Regions from separate parts of the Pseudodesulfovibrio karagichevae genome, predicted to be linked through region 2. Evidence: riboswitches for the same ligand, from Rfam matches in the RefSeq annotation. Region 2 holds a riboswitch; the other holds the start of a gene.
The links. Region 2 has a riboswitch for cobalamin ahead of AB6M95_RS00220 (ribonucleoside triphosphate reductase). Riboswitches for the same ligand answer to the same signal wherever they lie in the genome.
Positions count from the first base shown of each region.

Region 1: linked by a shared signal. The riboswitch ahead of AB6M95_RS03510 (sirohydrochlorin cobaltochelatase) and the one ahead of AB6M95_RS00220 (ribonucleoside triphosphate reductase) in region 2 are both predicted to bind cobalamin.

Region 1 is NZ_JBGLYH010000005.1:95,762-99,111, forward strand. Features, by position in the region: gene AB6M95_RS03505 (FecCD family ABC transporter permease) at 1-98, opposite strand, end outside; gene AB6M95_RS03510 (sirohydrochlorin cobaltochelatase) at 103-1,077, opposite strand; cobalamin riboswitch at 1,202-1,378, opposite strand; gene AB6M95_RS03515 (chemotaxis protein CheA) at 1,392-3,056, opposite strand; gene AB6M95_RS03520 (Hpt domain-containing protein) at 3,066-3,350, opposite strand, start outside.
Region 2 is NZ_JBGLYH010000001.1:52,797-56,146, reverse strand. Features, by position in the region: gene AB6M95_RS00220 (ribonucleoside triphosphate reductase) at 1-1,412, opposite strand, end outside; cobalamin riboswitch at 1,582-1,757, opposite strand; gene AB6M95_RS00215 (methylenetetrahydrofolate reductase) at 1,822-2,697, opposite strand; gene tpx (thiol peroxidase) at 2,953-3,350, opposite strand, start outside.

The sequences.
Region 1 (3,350 bases), on a different contig from region 2:
ATGGTGCAGGCGGCCAGGGCCAGCCCTGCCAGCGCGGCGGCGAGCAGGGCCACGGTCAGGCCGTTGCGCAGGGGGGTGCGGGGGGCGGCGGACGTCATGGGGCTATTTCGCCTCCGGCCCCTGGGCCATGGCGTCCCTGAGATGGTCCACGTAGATGTCGGCCCAGCCGTCGAGCATGCCCAGGCCGCGCAGGTCGGTGGTCACGGCGTAGCCCCGCTTGGCCAGCATGACCTTCCATGAGTCGTCCTCGTCGCCCGCCATGTCGTTGGAGGCGTGGTCACCGGCCACGATCATGAACGGCTTGAGCAGGACCTTCTTCCTGTCGGCCCCCTTGAGCCGGGCGGCCATGTCGTCGAAGGACGGATATCCCTCCACGCAGCCGATGAAGATGGGGTAGTCGTACTCTGCCTGCAATACTTTTTGGAATTCTGCGTAGATGCCCGTGGAGAAGAAGTCGTTGCCGTGGCCCATGTAGACCAGGGCCGCGCCGAGCTTTCTGGCCTGGTCCACGTCGACCTTGAAGATCTTCGCGGCCCGGGCCATGTCCTCGGTGTAGGGATGCTCGGTGCCGGGCATGCCCAGAGCCGGGCGGCCGACCGCCAGCCAGGCGAAGGGCAGGTTCTTGGCCTTGAGGGTGCGGATGGATTGCAGCCCGTCCACCAGGGCGACCAGGTCGTTGAACTCCTCGCCCGCGAAGACGTGCAGGGACTGCACGGTGACGTCGCGGTAGCCGTCGTTCTGGAGGTCGGCGATGACGGCCAGCGGATGCTTGACGTACAGGACCTCCTCGGGGATGTCCGCGTGGACCTTTTGCCAGGCCGCGTCGTCCTGCCGCTTCTGCCAGATGCGGCGGATGATGTTGGAGGTGAAGGCCAGGCGCACGGGCACGCCGGGGTTGGCCGCCTCCACCTTGCTCTTGATGTTCAGGATGGATTTGACCGCATCGGGGTAGGAGGTCCCGAAGGCGGCCAGGACGATGGCCTTTTTGACCGGGCCCTCGTCGTGGTGCCCGGCCTGGGCCGGGACGGCCAGCAGCAGGGCGAGCAGGAAGAAGATGGAGTTTCTGAACAGGGTCATTACGTTCTCCAAAAAGGGGCGGGTGAGGGAAAAGAAAAGCCCCTTCCTCTTCGATTTCAGAGGAAGGGGATCCGTATTATTCCCTTCGATACCTCGGCGGCAAGCCCACGTACCACCGTGGCAAGTCCTATGGGCGTTTCAGGCAGGTCTTCCGGCTGGTCCCTCCCGCTGCCGCCTTCCCAGGGAGACCCCAGTGGCATGAATGGCAGCGGTTCGGCAGGACGTCACGGCGGCGGGTCCGCTCCCGATTTGCACGGGATTCCCTATTGAGTCCGAGGACACCTGAAGATTGAGGATTATGCTTCGGGCGGCGGTTATGTCAAGGACGAGTCGGCGGCCTTGGCGATGCGCTCCTGGAATTGCTGGATCATCTCCTCGGCGTTGATGACCAGGGCGTCGGATTCGCCCATCATGCCGTAGCCCAGGATGGGGATGTCGAAAATCTCCTGCACCGGCACGGTGAAGCCGGTGATGACCACCTGTTGCTGGCGGAGCACTTCGTCCACCAGGATGGCCCCCTTGTAGTCGCCCACCCGGACCACGATGGCCTGGGCCATCTCGATGTTGTCGATCTCCGGGGTCAGCTCCAGGAGGTCGGCCAGGCGGAGCAGGGAGTGGATCTCGCCGCGCACGTCCACGGTCTCGCGGCCGTCGGGCAGCGCGACCACGTCGTTGCGCCGGGGCATGTAGATCTCGACCACGTCGCGGCTGGGCATGATGAAGGTGTCGCCGCCGACCTTGCAGACCAGGGCGTCCACGATGCCCTCGTTGGCCGAGCGGTCCAGGGGGATGACGATGGTGAAGGCCGCGCCCTTGCCGAGCGTGCTCTTGATGGACACCTCGCCATCCAGGGCGACCTTGATGGCGTTGACCACGGCGTCCATGCCCACGCCGCGCCCGGAGACGTCGGTGATCTTTTCGGCGGTGGAGAAGCCGCTCTGGAGCACGAACTGGAGAATCTCCTCGGTCTCGTACTCCTTGTCCGGGTCGGCCAGCCCCTTTTCCAGCGCCTTGGCCAGGATGCGGTCCGGGTCCAGGCCGCGCCCGTCGTCGCTGACCTGGATGAAGGCGCTGTCGCCCTTGCGCCAGGCGGACAGGGTCACGATGCCGGTCTCGGGCTTGCCCGCGGCCTTGCGTCCCTCGGGGTCTTCCAGGCCGTGGTCCACGGCGTTGCGGAGCAGGTGGACCAGGGGCTCGTTCAGGGATTCCACGATGGTCTTGTCCAGGGCCAGGTCGTCGCCCTTGACCTCGAAGTCGAGCTTCTTGCCGATCTTCTGGGAAAGACTCTTCACCAGCCGGTGCATGGGCATGAAAATCTGCTTGAGCGGCACCAGGCGGATGGCGTTGACCTCCTGCTGGAGCCGGGTGATGACGTTGTCGAGCTCGCGCAGGCTGGAGGCCATCTGGGTCATGCTGGTGGCCCCGCCCTGGGCGATGACCGCGTAGGTGACCATGAGCTTGCCGACCAGTTCGATGACCCGGTCCAGCCTGTCGGTGGCCACGCGGATGGAGGAGATGGCCGAGGCCGATCCCTTGGCGTCGGCCTTGGCTTCGGGCTTGGCTTCGGGCTTGGCCTCATCGGCCGTCTCCGCTTCCTCGGGCGCTTCGGCCTCGGCGGTGGGCGGTTCCTCGAAGGCCTTGGCCGCATCCTCCTCGGATTCCTCGACCGCCGGGGCGGCGGGAGACGAGGTCTTGATCTTGGCCAGGGCGTCGGCGCTGCCCTCGAGCAGGCCACCCAGGGCGAAGAAGAACTTCTTCTGGGCCTCGCAGATGCCGAGCATGGACGTGATGATCTCGCTGCTCACCGGGGTGATGCCGTCCTTGAGCATGTCCAGGAGGGCGATGACCCCGGCCGAGGAGAGCTGCATGCACGACAGGCCGAGCGCGTCCACCACCGCTTCGACCCCCTGGCCGGTGGCGTCCACTTCGAGGATTTGCTGTTCGATGTCCTCGATGCACTGGATGATGCTGTCCTGCATGGCTTCCCCTTATTGCGCGGTGAAGTAGGTTTCCCTGTCGGGATACAGGGAAATGGTGTTATCGAAGCCCCAGCCGATGAGGGTCTGTTTGGCGTCCGGGGAAACATTGCAGGCCGCGATCTTGAAGGTCGTGCCCATGCTGGACACGGCGGCCCACGCCCCGGAGCCGAAGGTCAGCACCCCGGCCAGGTCCAGGAGCACGGGGTCGCCGGGCTCGATGGAGAGGATGGCGGAAATGATGGGCTTGAAATGGCCCTCCAGGTGGACGCGGGGGTCCTTGACCGTGATGATGGT
Region 2 (3,350 bases):
GTCGAGAAGTGGCCCTTGAACCCGTTCTTGAGGTAGCGCCGGGAGAACGGGAACATGCCCGCGTCCAGGTTCTTCTGGACCACCTTGCGCTTGAACTCCAGGGACTCCGAGGCCAGCTTGGCGTACTCGGCGACCAGGTCCATGAAGTCCTCTTCGTTGTGGGCCAGGTAGGCCAGCTTGGGCAGGTTCAGGGTGACCACGCCGATGGAGCCGGTCAGGTCGCCCGCGCCGAACAGGCCGCCGGTCTTCTTGCGGATCTCGCGCAGGTCCATCTGCAGGCGGCAGCACATGGAGCGCACGTCCTCGGGGTTGAGGTCCGAGTTGATGAAGTTCTGGAAGTAGGGCGCGCCGTACTTGGCCGTCATCTTGAGCAGCAGTTTGCCTTCCTCGGACTCCCAGGGGAAGTCCTTGGTCACGTTGTACGTGGGGATGGGGAAGGAGAAGATGCGTCCGTCCGCGTCGCCCTCGAGCATGACCTCCAGGAAGGCGCGGTTGAACATGGCCATCTCCTCGGCGTACTCGCCGTAGGTGGAGTCCTGGAGGTGGCCGCCGATGATGACCGCCTCCTTGGCGATGTGCGCGGGCGGCACGAAGTCCAGGGTGAAGTTGGTGAACGGCGACTGCCCGCCCCAGCGCGACGTGGCGTTGAGGTTGTGCAGCAGCTTCTGGATCTGCTGTTTGACGTCGTAGTAACTCAGGCCGTCGTTGCGGATGAACGGGGCCAGGTAGGTGTCCACGTTGTTGAAGGCCTGGGCCCCGGCCCATTCGTTCTGCAGGGTGCCGAGGAAGTTGACCATCTGGCCGCAGGCCGCGTCGAAGTGCTTGGCCGGGTTGGACGAGCAGCGGTCGCGCAGGTTGAACCCTTCGAGCAGCAGGTCGCGCAGGGACCAGCCGGAGCAGTATCCGGCCAGGCCGAAGGACAGGTCGTGGATGTGGAAGTAGCCGTGGGTGTGCGCCAGGCGGACCTCCTCGGGGTACTTCTCAAGCATGTACCGGGCCTGGACCGAACCGGCCATGTGCAGGATCAGCCCCTGGAAGGAGTGGGTCATGTTGGAGTTTTCGTTGACCCGCCAATCCAGGTTGTCCAGATAGCCGTCGGTCACCTTGGCGATGTCCAGGAACGCCTCGTCCTGGGAGCGCAGCTCGCGCCGCTTTTCGCGGTAGATGATGTACCGTTCGGCCACCTTGTACAGGCGGGCCTCCATGAGGACCTCCTGGACCATGTCCTGAACCTGTTCCTGCTCGGGGATGTCCACATCCTTGAGCTTCTTGGCCACCTTGCCGGCCAGCCGGTCGGCCAGCAGCGGGTCTTTGATGCCGCTGCCCTTGAGGGCCTTGAAGATGGCGTTGCCGATGCGTTTGGTGGACCAGGTTTCGACGCAGCCGTCGCGTTTGAGAATCTTGCTGGGCATGTAAATCTCTTGCAGGCAATGCGGAGGGCCGGACGGCACCGGAGGTGCGGCCGCGGTGAAACTGCCTGCGCTGTCGCCGATGAACGGTCTCGCGGCGGAACCGCGAACCCGGCGACGGTTATCGTGTGTGCATCATTCTTGTCCGCATGCGGGTTCCGCGATCCGCATCCGGCAGGAAACGCTTCAGGTAGGTCTTCTGGCTCTCCCCGTCCGGCCCGCCTTCCCGCCTCGCGGCAGTGGCTGTCGGACCGGACCTTCATGGGGGATTACAGCGGCGGGACCGCTCCGGCTTCGCACCGGATTCCCTGTTATGGCCCGGGGGCCACCTGAAGGACATCGTGACGAGTTGGAAGCTATCGCAAGCCCGGAGAGACCGCAAGGCTCATTCGCCGGAATTTGTCCTCCCGGCTCAGCCCCCGAACTCCGGGAGGCCCGACAGGATGTCCAGGCAGACGTCTGCGTTGTTCAACGAATACAGATGGATGCCGGGTGCTCCCAGGTCCAGCAGTTCGCGGATCTGTCGTCGGGCGATCTCGATTCCCCTGCGCCGCACGGCCTCGTCGCCCCCGGCCCGGTCGGCCTCCTGGAGCTCCAGATAGAGCTTGAGCGGGATGTTCGCCCCGCACAGGGACAGGATGCGGTTCAGGGACGCCATGCTCAGGACCGGAAGGACGCCCGGCAGCACGGGATCGGTCACGCCCCGGGACGCCAGCCTGCGGACCAGGTCGCGGTAGCGGCGCACGTCGAAGAAGAGCTGGGTCACGGCGAAGTCCGAGCCCGCGTTGAACTTGTGGCAGGTCCAGCGCAGGTCGTCGTCGATGGACGGGGACTCGGGGTGGGCGTCGGGATAGCAGGCCGTGGCCACGCCCATTTCCGGCCAGCCCGCCTTGACGAACTCCACCAGATCCGAGGCGTGTCGGAAATCTTTCCATATCGCGTCCGGATCGCCGCCCGGCATGTCCCCGCGCAGGGCCAGGACGTCGCCGATGCCCGATTCCAGGAGCCGGTCCACGTACTCGGCGATGGACCGCTTCTCCGCGCCCACGCAGGTCAGGTGCGACATGACGGTCAGCCCGAACCGTCTGTGCATCTCGGCCACGATGTCGAGGGTGTTGTCCTGAAAGGACCCCCCGGCCCCGTAGGTCACGGAGGCGAACAGCGGGTCGAGCCCGGCCAGCCGCTCCACCAGGGAGAAGAAGCGCGGCCACTGTTCGCGCTCCTTGGGCGGAAAGAATTCGAGGGAGAGAAAGGGGCCGTTGTCCTGGAGGCGGTCGATGATCTTCATGGCGTATCCAACATGCTGGGGTTGAGGGGACGGTGCGCTTTCAATGCACACTGTTGCATTTAAATCCGTATATCAAGATTTATTGATATACGAAGACGTCTTCCCATGCAACCCCCTCCGAGACGAAGCATGCGACCCGTCTGTCCGGGCAGGGGCGGGGCGTTTTCGCGGCCGAATCCCCTTGCATGGGCGCAAAAAAAGCCCGGAAGACACTCTTCCGGGCCGGGATTTCGTGCGCAGTGCGCGGATGCCGGATTATCCGATCAATTCGCGGACCACCTTGAGGGCTGCCTCGTAGTCGGGCTCCTCGGTGATCTCCTTAAGGTATTGGACGTAGGCGATCTTGCCGTCCTTGCCCACCACGAAGACCGCGCGGGTCAGCAGGCGCAGTTCCTTGATCAGCGCGCCCCAGTTCTCGCCGAAGGAGGCCTGGGCGTGGTCGGACAGGGTCTGCACGGCCTCGATTCCGGCCGCGCCGCACCAGCGCGCCTGGGCAAAAGGCAGGTCCATGCTGACGGTCAGGATTTTCACGTCGTCGCCCAGGGCGGTCGCTTCAGTATTGAAGCGGCGCGTTTCCATGTCGCACACGGGGGTGTCCAAGGAGGGGACCGAGGCGATGACGAGCACCTTGCCGGAAAAGTCGGCCAGGGTGG